2 regions of the Gordonia rubripertincta genome follow, and region 2 is predicted to be linked to the other one. Evidence: riboswitches for the same ligand, from Rfam matches in the RefSeq annotation. Region 2 holds a riboswitch; the other holds the start of a gene.
What was found. A riboswitch is a leader RNA that binds a small molecule or an ion and turns the genes downstream of it on or off. The one in region 2 is predicted to bind thiamine pyrophosphate.
Positions count from the first base shown of each region.

Region 1: it holds a riboswitch for thiamine pyrophosphate, as region 2 does, so the genes downstream of both, thiC (phosphomethylpyrimidine synthase ThiC) here and thiO (glycine oxidase ThiO) in region 2, are expected to answer to the same signal.

Region 1 covers NZ_CP136136.1:1,854,670-1,860,740, forward strand. The annotation lists gene RVF83_RS08380 (ABC transporter family substrate-binding protein) at 1-301, shown strand, start outside; gene thiD (bifunctional hydroxymethylpyrimidine kinase/phosphomethylpyrimidine kinase) at 347-1,204, opposite strand; gene thiC (phosphomethylpyrimidine synthase ThiC) at 1,201-2,892, opposite strand; TPP riboswitch at 2,884-2,998, opposite strand; gene RVF83_RS08395 (GNAT family N-acetyltransferase) at 3,183-3,530, shown strand; gene RVF83_RS08400 ((2,3-dihydroxybenzoyl)adenylate synthase) at 3,559-5,217, opposite strand; gene RVF83_RS08405 (salicylate synthase) at 5,378-6,071, shown strand, end outside.
Region 2 covers NZ_CP136136.1:885,371-891,441, reverse strand. The annotation lists gene RVF83_RS03985 (hypothetical protein) at 1-960, opposite strand, end outside; gene RVF83_RS03980 (NUDIX hydrolase) at 1,235-1,717, shown strand; gene RVF83_RS03975 (hypothetical protein) at 1,714-2,082, opposite strand; gene thiE (thiamine phosphate synthase) at 2,452-3,123, opposite strand; TPP riboswitch at 3,171-3,280, shown strand; gene thiO (glycine oxidase ThiO) at 3,274-4,338, shown strand; gene thiS (sulfur carrier protein ThiS) at 4,335-4,535, shown strand; gene RVF83_RS03955 (thiazole synthase) at 4,528-5,349, shown strand; gene RVF83_RS03950 (ABC transporter ATP-binding protein) at 5,411-6,071, shown strand, end outside.

The sequences.
Region 1 (6,071 bases), 970 kb from region 2:
GTCGAGCGACCCCTTCGGCATGGCCTACTTCTGTCAGGTGTGGTGCATGGGGTCCCAGCTGAACCCCGCCGGTGCCGGGTCCCCGGAACTCGACGCACAGATCCGTGCGATGTCGAGGATCGGCGACCCGATGGCCCAGATCAAGGCCGGGAACGAGCTCGAGCGCGAGGCCTTCGCGCAGTTCTCCAACCTCCCCCTCTTCAACGGTCCGTCCATGGTCGCGGTGAAGGAGGGTCTCGCCAATTACGGGGCGGGACAGTTCTACGTCGGTCCCATCGAGGATGTCGGCTGGGAGAAGTAGGTCTGCGCCTACTCTCCCGCGGGACCTGTCAGTCGGCAGACACCGTCACGAATGGTCGCTCACCCGCCACAGCGGGTTCACCGGGCCGTGGCCGGCGCCCAGCGGATAGGCGGCGGCCAGGCCGCGGGTGACCCACTTCTTCGCGAAGGAGACGGCGTCGGGCACCGAATAGTCATGTGCCAGAGCACAGGTGATCGCCGCGGCAAGGGTGTCACCGGCGCCGTGGTCGTGGCTCGTGTCGATGCGCTCGTGGTTGAGTTCGATGAACTCGGCCCCGTCGTAGAGCAGGTCGGGGGAGTGGTCGCAGGAGCGTAGGTGTCCACCCTTGACCAGCGTCCAGGCGGGTCCGAGATCGAACAGCGCCTTCGCCGCATCGCGCTGGGAATCGGTGTCGACGACGTCGATCCCGGTGATGAGCCGCACCTCGTCGAGGTTCGGTGTCACCACCGTGGCCAGCGGGAAGAGGTTGTCGCGCAGGGTGTCCAGTGCGGAATCGGCGAGGAGTTGGTTTCCGTGCATCGACGCGCACACCGGGTCGACGACGAGCGGGGAGGGACCGTCGCGACCGATGCCGCTCGCCGAGCACTGCGCGACGACGGCGTCGATGATCGGAGCAGACGCCAGCATGCCGGTCTTGGCCGCGGCGACGCCGATGTCGTCGACGACCGTGGCGATCTGGGCGGCCACCGTCTCCGGTGCGATCTCCTGGAAACCGCTGACGCCCAGTGAATTCTGCACGGTCACCGCGGTGACCGCGACACAACCGTGTAGGCCGAGCAGGGCGAAGGTGCGCATGTCGGCCTGGATGCCGGCACCGCCGCCGGAATCCGAACCGGCGATGGTCATCACGCGGACCGGTGTCTCTCCCGGTGCCGCGACCGGCAACAACTCGACGTCGGTCACGCAGAACCTCCGGGGATGGTCTCGAGCGGCAGGTACACGCGGTTGCCGGCCTCGGCGAACTCGGCCGACTTCGCCGCCATTCCTTCCGCGATCTTCCGGTCGATGTCCTCGGCGGTCACCAGATTGTTCTCCTCCGCGTAGGCGCGCACGTCGGCGGAGATCCGCATCGAGCAGAACTTGGGGCCGCACATCGAGCAGAAATGCGCGGTCTTCGCGGGTTCGGCCGGCAGCGTCTGGTCGTGGTACTCGCGAGCGGTGTCCGGGTCGAGGGCGAGGTTGAACTGGTCGACCCAGCGGAACTCGAAGCGCGCCTTGCTCAATGCGTCATCGCGTTCCTGCGCCCGAGGATGGCCTTTCGCGAGATCCGCCGAGTGGGCCGCGATCTTGTAGGTGATCACGCCGACCTTCACGTCATCGCGATCGGGTAGCCCGAGGTGCTCCTTGGGGGTCACGTAGCAGAGCATGGCGGTACCCGCCTGGGCGATCATCGCCGCACCGATGGCGGAGGTGATGTGGTCGTAGGCGGGGGCGATGTCGGTGGCGAGGGGGCCGAGCGTGTAGAACGGCGCCTCCTCGCAGAGTTCTTCTTCGAGACGCACGTTCTCGACGATCTTGTGCATCGGGATGTGTCCCGGACCCTCGATCATCACCTGCACGCCATGGGATTTGGCGATGGTGGTCAGTTCGCCGAGGGTACGCAGTTCGGCGAACTGGGCCTCGTCGTTGGCGTCGGCTATCGACCCCGGCCGCAGTCCGTCGCCGAGTGAGAAGGTGATGTCGTAGCGGCGGAAGATCTCGCACAGTTCATCGAAGTGCGTGTACAGGAACGACTCCTGGTGGTGCGCCAGGCACCAGGCGGCCATGATCGATCCGCCCCGGGAGACGATGCCGGTGACCCGTCGGGCGGTCAACGGCACGTAGCGGAGGAGTACCCCGGCGTGCACCGTCATGTAGTCGACACCCTGCTCGGCCTGCTCGATGACGGTGTCGCGGTAGATCTCCCACGTGAGGGCGACGGGATCGCCGTTCACCTTCTCGAGTGCCTGGTAGATCGGCACGGTGCCGACGGGGACGGGGGAGTTGCGCAGAATCCATTCGCGCGTCGTGTGGATGTCGGCGCCGGTGGACAGGTCCATGATGGTGTCCGCACCCCATCGGGTGGCCCACACCATCTTCTCGACCTCATCCGCGATCGAGCTGCGCACGGCCGAATTCCCGATGTTCGCATTGATTTTCACCGCGAACTTCTTGCCGATGATCATCGGCTCCGACTCCGGATGACGGTGGTTGGCCGGGATCACGGCACGGCCGACGGCCACCTCCGAGCGGACCAGTTCGGGTTCGACGCCCTCCCGTGCCGCGATGAACCGCATCTCGTCGGTGATGATTCCGGCTCGCGCCCAGGCGAGTTGGGTGCTCGCGCCGTCGATGGGTTCCGGGCGGTTCCAGCCGTCTCGGATCGGTGGAAGCCCACGCTCCACGTCGATCACGGCATCGGTATCGGTGTACGGCCCGGAGGTGTCGTAGACGTCGAGGTGTTCGCCGTTGGTCAGATGGATTCGACGCTGCGGTACGCGGAGGTGGTCGACGGCCAGGTAGTGCTTGGAGCTTCCCTCGATCGGCCCTGTGGTCAGACCGCCGTCTTCGAATGTTGCAGTGGCGGGTGTGGTGGATACATGTGTGCCCATGATGATTCTCCCTACGCCGGCATTACCCGGACAGGTTCGAGCGGTCGGCGACCGCCCGTCGCCATCTCAGCCCTCGGTCATCGTGAGAGCCCCCGCGTGTGAAGTTGTGGTGCGTCTGCCACCTTACAACGGCGGTCAACACCCGATGCGATGCCCGAAAGGTCACCGGGGGTCTCGTCAGTTACGGACCCGTAAGGTACGGTGTGACCCTAGTCACAAAGGGTCCTTGCGTCGTTCTGCGGCGTCGTGCCGGTGACCCGCCAACAGTGATCACGTGAGGAGGTGTGTAGTTGCTACGCAAGAACCGGCATCGGCCGCCGCAGTCGGCTCGATCCATCCTGCAGCAGATTGCTCAGGTGGTGCACAACCCAGACCGTGAGAGGTTCGAACTCTGGGTCGCGGGGGATCTCGTCGGGGTGCTCGGCTATTCGACCGAGACCGTCGACGGTCAGACCACCATCACCGTCCTGCACACCGTGCTCTACGACGAATACAGCGGTCATGGCCTCGCCACCCGCCTGACCCGGACGGTCATCCACTTCGCCCGGGAGCGCAACGCGAGGCTCCGGCCGGTGTGCTCGTTCACCAAGAACTATCTCGACCGTCACCCGGGGATCGTGCCACTCGCTCCCGTGTGAGCAGGCGCTTCCGCTTGCCCGCGGTGCTTCATCCCGCTGCCAGCTGCTCTCGTAGGACCTTCTTGTCGATCTTGCCGACGGCGGTGACGGGCAGGGTGCGGACGACGCGGACGACGTCGGGCAGCTTGAACGACGCGAGGCCGCGGTCGGCGAGGAAGGTACGTAGCGTCGCCAGCTCGAGGGGCCGGGCCGGCGGATGGTCGTGGGAGAGCACGACCGCTGCGCAGATCTTCTCGCCAAGCGCGTCGTCGGGCAGCCCGACCACCGCGACCTGTCGCACGGACGAGTGTGCAAGCAGGTTCTCCTCGACGTCGTCGGCGGCCACGTTCTCGCCGGCCCGGACGATGGTGTCCTTGATGCGTCCGGTCACCGAGAGATGCCCCGACGGCAGACGGGTCACCTTGTCGCCCGACCGGTAGAAGCCGTCGGGGGTGAAGGACTTCTCGTTGTGTGCATCCGCCCGGTAGTAGCCCCGGATCGTGTACGGGCCGCGGACCAGCAGTTCGCCTTCTTCACCGTCGGGAACGTCGGCGCCTTCCTCGTCGACGACGCGCACTTCGTCGAACTCCGACATCGGGGAGCCCTGCACCTCGTGGACGAGGGCCCGCGGTTCGTCGGGCCGTGTGTAGCAGATGAGGCCTTCGGCCATGCCGAACACCTGCTGGACCACGGGGCCGAGCGCCTCGTCGAGGGCGACGGCGTCCGGGTGGGCGAGCTTGGCTCCGCCGACCTGCAGGAGCCGCAGGGAACTGATGTCCGCGGGTTCCCATTCGGTCGCCGCGCACCAGAGCTGCGCGAGCGCGGGGACGAGGGCGGTCACCGTGACGCGGTGGCGTTCGATGAGGTCGAAGGTGTTGTCGGGGCTCGGGTTGTCGGTGAAGACGACGTGGCCGCCGACCCCGAGGACGCCGAGGATGCCCGGGCAGCACAGCGGAAAGTTGTGGGCGGCGGGGAGTGCGACAAGGTAGGTGTCGTCGGCGGTGAGGTTCGCGACCTCGGCCGACAACCGTGCGTTGAGGTCGTAGTCGTCATGCGTGCGCGCGATCAGTTTGGGCAGGCCGGTGGTGCCGCCCGAGAGCAGGAACAGGGCCGGTAGTTCAGCGTTCGGTGCGGCCGGGAGATCGACCGACGCGGAGTCCGCATCGGGTGCTGCCGCGAACGGACCGGGATCGCCGGAGATGAACACCTGCGCGACGGTCGGGACGCGCGACTGCAGCTCGGTGGCGAGATCCCGGAAGTCGAAGCCGCGTCGACCGTCCTCGCCGACATAGGCGACGGCCCCGGCGCCGGCGGCGAGATGGGCGATCTCGGTGATCCGGTGCGCGGGCAGGGTCATGACGGGTGCGACACCCGCGCGGAGCAGACCCAGCAGGTTCACGACGAAGTCCAGCGAGTTGTTCTGCTGCAGGACGACGCGCTCTCCGGGACGGAGCCCGGCGCCGACGAAACCGGCCGCGCGACGCAGCGAGGCCGCGCGCAGTTCGGAGTACGTGAGTGTCCGCGGCCCGTCGATCGAGGCATCGGTGACGGCCGGGGCGTCGGGGATGCGACCGGCGCTGGCGTCGAAGCCGGCGAACAGCGGGAGTCCGCGGAACAGTCCGGCGTCGCGGTAGCGGTCTGCCTGGGCGTCGGCATACGGCGTGAAACCGTCGAGCAGGTCGGTCGCGTGGTGCTGAGGCGTCGGCATGGGACCCATTCAAACACAGGCAGGATAGGGTAACCTTACCGGTCGGTCGGCATGGTGGATTTCATGCGCTACGCCGCCGACCCGGGTGGGCTGTTTGATTAGGCTGCCCTAATATCCCTAGGATCACAGGTGTTGCCGCCCACGACCGGAGGACAAGGACATGTCGCTGACGACCGACTCGCGGACGTCGAGGATCGATGCTGCGGAACTCGGCCTCGACCCGGCGGCCGGTCTCATCGCACCGGCGACGCCGCTCACCGAGGCGGTCGCCGCCCGGATCTCCGCCGCCTGGGCGGGTTCGGGCGAGTTCGGCGACCATGTCGTCTACGAGCGCAACCGACGCTGGACCTTCGCCGCGGGTGTGAACGTGCGAGTCGTGGTCACCCGCGGTGAGGTCATCGTCGACGACCGGGGCCGCCGGACGACCACCGCATGGCAGGGCGACCCGGCCGATGCGCTGGCCGCGGCGACGGAGGCGATGTCGATCCCCGACTGGCGGCTCTACGGGTGGGTCGGGTTCGACTTCTGCGCGCCGTATCACGGCATCCTCGACCGTGTTCCCGACGACACCGTGCTCGCGCATCTGATCGTTCCCGAGTTCGAGGCCTTCGTGGACGCGGATGGGGTCGACACCGGCGCCGCCGATCCGGAACGAGCTCGCCGTCTTCTCGAGATCGCCGCCACCGCAGGTGATCCCGGGACCTCGCGGCCCGTCGACGTGCGGGTCGACACCGAGGACTACCGTGGCCGCGTCGCCGCCGCCGTCTCCGAGATCGCGGCCGGTCGCTACCAGAAGGTCATCCTCTCCCGTGCGGTGGACATCCCCTTCGCGGTCGACATCCCCGCCACCTATG
Region 2 (6,071 bases):
GGCGGTCAGCTCGCGCAGCGGGTCGGCGCCGTCGGTGCGGGCGTTGCTGGTCGCCGCGACCGACATCAGTCCCGCCGCCAGCAGCCAAACCGTCCCCAGGGTCAGTGCGAAGATCGCGGCGACCATCCCGAGGTTGAAGCGACGCCGCGTCTTGCGCGCGAGATACCGGGAGGTCAGCACCATGGCGGTGAGCAGCAGCAAGAGCGGGATGTAGACCGTCCACGGCGGCCGGGTCAGCGAATGCTGCGGGTCGGCGATCGCCATCGACCGCCGTTCGTAGAGACGTTGGGCGGCCGGCAGGATCTTGTCCTGCATGAGCGACGACGCCTGACCCAGGAACGCCGAACCGACCGGATTGCCCAGCCGGTTGTTGGTGCGGGCAGTCTCGATGAGACCGCTGTAGACCGGGATCGAGGTCGACAGGGTGTCGAGGTCCGCCGACAGCGCCCGCTCGGTCGCGTCCTCGGTCATCCCCGGTCCGGGTTCGCTCGAGGTTCCGGTCGCGAGGATCAACGACGACGCGGCGGTCGCGAGGGCGTCGGAGTAGCGTTCCCGCAACTCCGGCGTCTCCAAGCCGCCCGAGATGAACGCGGCGTTCGCAGATGCGTCGGCGATGGAGAGTGAGCTGTACAGAACCTGGGCGGCCTCGGCGAGCGGCTCGGTCCGGTCGATCAGACGCTGCAGTGTCTGGGTGCGGTCCTCGAGCACGGTCGAGGCATACAGGCCGGTGGTCACGCAGCCGAGGAAGAGTATGACGCAGATGATGATCAGCTTGCCCGGAGTGGTGACCGAGTAATGACGCAGCGTCTGGAACGGCGACTGCGCGCGCTCGCGTGCGGTGGCGACGAGCTCTCGACGATCGGCGAGGACCTGGCGGATCGGCGGCGACGATTGGGCGGGGCGGATCGTGCGACCGCCACGGGTGAGTGCCGTCCGCACGGAGGACGCATCGCCGGTCACCTAGCTGATCCCCTTCTCGAACGCTGGATCGTCTCCGGTGTGGCCGCTCGGTCGCCGGTCCCCGTGCCGGCTCCCGCGACCTGAAAGAAGAAATGACTCATCAGGGTCATCGCTCACCGGGTCGTGCGTGTTTCAGCCTATGCCATCGAGGAGGGTTCCTCCGTGCATCACGGTCGCCACGCCGAGGGTTCCTGATCGCCCTGGCAGGTCGCGCGAGTCTCACTTACGGTGGAGGAAATCCGGCGTTCGGCTCGCCGGGCTGCAAGGAGGCGTGGTGCGCGGAGACGGCGACGGCTGGGTGATCGATCCCGACGGTTCACGGTACTGGGGTGTTCACGGCGCGGCGGGTCTGCTGCTCCGGGCTCCGCTGGTCGACGGCGCGACAGGCGTTCTGCTCCAGCATCGCGCCGCGTGGTCCCATCAGGGCGGGACCTGGGCCCTGCCCGGAGGTGCGCGGGATTCCCATGAGGGCGCCATCGACACCGCGATGCGGGAAGCCGAGGAGGAAGCCGGCATCGACAGCACCGAGCTACGGGTCGTCGCCGCCGTCGTCACCCACGAGTCACCGGGCGGCTGGACCTACACGACGGTCATCGCCGAGACCGACGCGCCGGTGCGCACGGTCGCCAACTTCGAGTCGACGGAACTGCGCTGGGTCGAAGAGCAGCACGTCGATCAGCTCCCGCTGCATCCGGCGTTCGGCCGCGCCTGGCCCACGCTGCGCGAGCGCATCGCCGCACTCGACCCGCAGGGCTAGGAGCCGAGCAGCCGGTTGGCGCCGGAGATCAGCGCGGCGATGTTCGCCTCGTCCCCGGTGCCGCCCTCGCCGAGGGCCCACACCTGCCGGCCGTCGTTCTCGCACAGCAGAAACGTGGCGATCGCCCCGTCGACCTCGCGCTGGTGCAGCCGCAGGATCTGAACGGGTGCGCCGAGGTCGTACAGGATCGACGTCATCGCGCCGAGTGGTCCGGCGGCGACCGCGCTGCACGACATGATGCGATCGCCGATCGCGATGGTCGCGCGGCATTCGACGAGGTCCTGCCGTGCCGGTGCGACCGACCACGATCCGAGGCGGATGGCACCTCCGCAGGCGTACTTTTCGGTGAAGTGTTGCCAGCTCATCCCGATGGCCTCCTCGCGCATACCTGCCGGCAGCGGACGGCCGAAGTGCTCGGTGACGGAATCTCCCGACGGCGCGGTCGCGTGCCCGTGTCGTGAGAAGGGTGGGTGGGGCAGATGAAGAAGATGCATCTCGAAACCCGAATTCGGTCGAAGAACGGATGACCGACTGGAGCGCGCAACCGACCCGCAGCGGGGGGTCGGTCAGAATCAGACCCCGCTGCGGCGGGTTACGAGCACGCGGTTGATGCACATCATGATCCGTCCAGGCTAGACCGCGGTGTCCGGATCAGGCAAACAGATTCCGGCCTGCGATCCGCTCCCGACAACCGCCCCCGGAGAACCGCCTCCGGCGCCTCTCGGCAGGCGGCGCTACAGCCGGCCGAGAAGGTCCGCAGCCGCGGCCGCGGGATCGGCAGCGGCGGTGATCGCCCGCACCACGACGATCCGGCGGGCACCCGCGGCGGTCACCTCCGGCACCCGTGGGGCGTCGATGCCGCCGATGGCGAACCACGGCTTGTCGGGGGAGGCCTCGGCGGTCGTCGTCACCAGGTCGAGGCCGGCGGCACTACGACCCGGCTTGGTGGGGGTGGTCCAGCACGGACCGACGCAGAAGTAGTCGACGTCGGGGTCGGCGGCGGCAGCGGTGGCCTGCTCGGGATCGTGGGTCGACGCCCCGATGATCGTGTCGGGTCCGACGATCCCACGCGCCACGTGCGGCGGGAGGTCGCCCTGTCCGACGTGGAGGACGTCGGCGCCCGAGAGCGCGGCGATGTCCGCGCGATCGTTGACCGCGAGCAGTGCGCTGTGGGCGTCGACGACGCCCCGCAGTGCGGCGAGGATCTCGAGTTCTTCACGCGCCTCGAGCGTGCCGAACTTCTTCTCGCCCGCCGACCCCTTGTCTCGTAGTTGCACGATGCCGACGCCGCCGGCGAGGGCCGCGTCGACGAACTCGAGCAGGTCGCCGCGCTCGCGACGTGCGTCGGTGCACAGGTAGAGCCGGGCGGAATCCAGGCGGCGGCGCGGTTCGGAAGCAGTCGTCACGGCGACCAGGCTAGCCCCGCGGCGGGCGGCCGGGCGTAGGGTGGACCGCGAGAACACACGGGAGCCCGGGCAGGCGGGCTGAGAGTGCGGACCCCTCCGCAGACCGTCGAACCTGATCCGGGTCATTCCGGCGAAGGAAGGTGATCTGGCTTGAGTGATACCCCAGCACGATTCGATCGTGCGCTCACCGTCGTCGGCGGTGGCGTCATTGGTCTGACCTGTGCGCTCGCTGCGGCCGATGCCGGTTGGCAGGTGCTCGTCGTCGACGCCGGTCACGACGAGCGTGCCTCGTGGGTTGCCGGCGGCATGCTCGGCTCGCTGGGCGAGGGCCATCCGGGGGAGGAGGCCGCACTCGCGCTGTCGGTCGAATCGGTGCGGCGCTGGCCGACTCTGGTGAAACGGCTCGACGACACCGCGATCGTGACGGCCACCGACTCCCTGTTCGTCGCCGGTTCGGCGGCCGACGCCGAGTATCTGCGCCACCTCGCAGATTTCGTCTGGGCCACCCAGCCGCGGACCGATGCCACCCTCAGCACGGTGACGGGTCGTGAGATCCGTTCGCTGGAGCCATCGCTGAGTTCGCGACTCGTCGGCGGGTACCGGGCGGTCGGGGAGTGGTCCATCGACAACCGGCGGCTGCTGGCGACCCTGCGCAGCGCCGGGGCCGCGGCCGGGGTGCGGTTCACGGATGCGCGAGTGGAAAGCCTTGCCGTCGCGCGTGAACTCGCCGGCCCCCGCGACCAGATCCTCCTCGCCGCCGGGCTCGGCACCGCGGCATTGCTCCCCGACGTACCGCTCCACGCGGCGAAGGGGGAGATCCTCCGACTGCGCCGGACCCGGTGGTCGGTCCCGACGCCCGGACACGTGGTCCGTGCCCGACTCCACGGCCGGGCTGTGTACCTGGTTCCGCGAGAGGACGGGATCGTAATCGGCGCAACACAATACGAGGCCGGGGACTTCGGAGACCGCAACCCGCAGGCGGGTGGCGTGGCCGATCTGCTCAACGACGCGATCGAGGTCATGCCCGGGCTGCGCACCTACGAACTGACCGAGGTGGGCGTCGGACTGCGTCCGTGCACCGCCGACGGCCTGCCGATCGTGGAGCGTATCGACGACCGGACGGTGGTCGCGACCGGCCACGGCCGCAACGGCATCGTCCTCGCACCGGGCACGGCGGACAAGGTGCTCGGGATTCTGGAAGGAGCGTCAGCGTGACCATCACCGTGAACGGAGAGGACCTCGATGTCGGCGACGACGAGTCGGTGAAGGATGTCGTGACCCGGCTCGGCCTGCCGGACCGCGGGATCGCGGTCGCCGTCGACGGCACGGTCGTACCGCGCGGACGCTGGTCGGCACACACGATGACCTCGGGAGCGGTCGTGGAGATCGTCACGGCGGTGCAAGGTGGCTGAGTCCGGCGTCATCGACGGCGCACACGTTGCCGAGGCCGACCCGCTCCGGATCGCCGGCCGCGAGTTCTCCTCCCGCCTCATCACCGGAACCGGTGGCGCGACGAATCTCGCGTCCCTCGAGCGTGCGCTCATCGCCTCGGGCACCGAACTCACGACCGTGGCCGTGCGTCGCGTCGACGCCGCGTCGGGCACGGGTGTCTTCGACCTGCTGCGCCGCCTCGACATCGCGGTCCTCCCCAACACCGCCGGATGCCACACCACCGCCGAGGCGGTGCTCACCGCACAGCTGGCCCGCGAGGCGTTCGAGACGAACTGGGTCAAGCTCGAGGTGGTGGCCGACGAACGCACTCTGATGCCGGATGCCGTCGAACTCGTCGACGCCGCCGCCGCATTGGTGGCCGACGGATTCGTGGTGCTCGCCTACACCAACGACGACCCGGTCCTCGCCGCGCGACTCGCCGACCTCGGTGTCGCCGCGGTGATGCCGCTCGGCTCGCCGATCGGGACCGGACTCGGAATCCTCAACCCGCACAACATCGAGATGATCGTCGACCACTGCTCCACGGCCTTCGACGATCCGCTCCCGGTGATCCTCGACGCGGGTATCGGTACCGCCAGCGACGCGGCGCGCGCTCTGGAACTCGGTTGCGACGGAGTGCTTCTCGCGACCGCGGTCACGCGCGCGGAGAATCCCGAGCGAATGGCGTCGGCGATGCGGTACGCGGTGATCGCCGGACGACTCGCCGCGCGGGCGGGTCGAATCCCCAAGCGGTTCTGGGCGCAGGCGTCGTCGCCGACGCCGGATCGCGCCTGAGTCGACATACCGTCTCAACGACAAGCCCGGCGGGCCACCGAACGACGGCTATGGTCGAGTCGTGTTGCGGGTAACGAATCTGACGAAGGATTTCGGGAGTCAGCGCGCCGTCGACGACCTCACCTTCGAGGTGGGGCCGGGGCGGGTCACCGGCTTCCTGGGGCCCAACGGTGCCGGCAAATCGACGACGATGCGCATGATGCTCGGACTCGACCGCCCGACGTCGGGGACCGCGACGATCAACGGCGTGCCCTACCGCGATCTCGACCATCCGTTGCGCCAGGTCGGCGCACTGCTCGACGCACACTGGGTGCATCCCAATCGGAGTGCGCGTTCGCATCTGCGTTGGCTCGCGGCGAGCAACCGGATTCCCAGGTCTCGGGTGGACGAGGTACTCGAGATCGTCGGGCTGGAATCGGTGGCCCGGAAGCACGCCGGCGGGTTCTCGCTGGGTATGTCGCAGCGGCTGGGGCTCGCGGGTGCGCTGCTCGGCGATCCGCACACCCTGTTGTTCGACGAGCCGGTCAACGGCCTGGATCCCGAGGGGATCGTGTGGATTCGGGGTTTCATGCGGCAGTTGGCCGCCGAGGGCCGCACCGTACTCGTCTCCAGTCATCTGCTGACCGAGATGTCCCTCACCGCAGACCATCTCGTGGTCATCGGCCGGGGACGTCTGATCGCGGACTGCTCGGTCGGCGAGTTCACCGGCCGGGCCCGGCAGT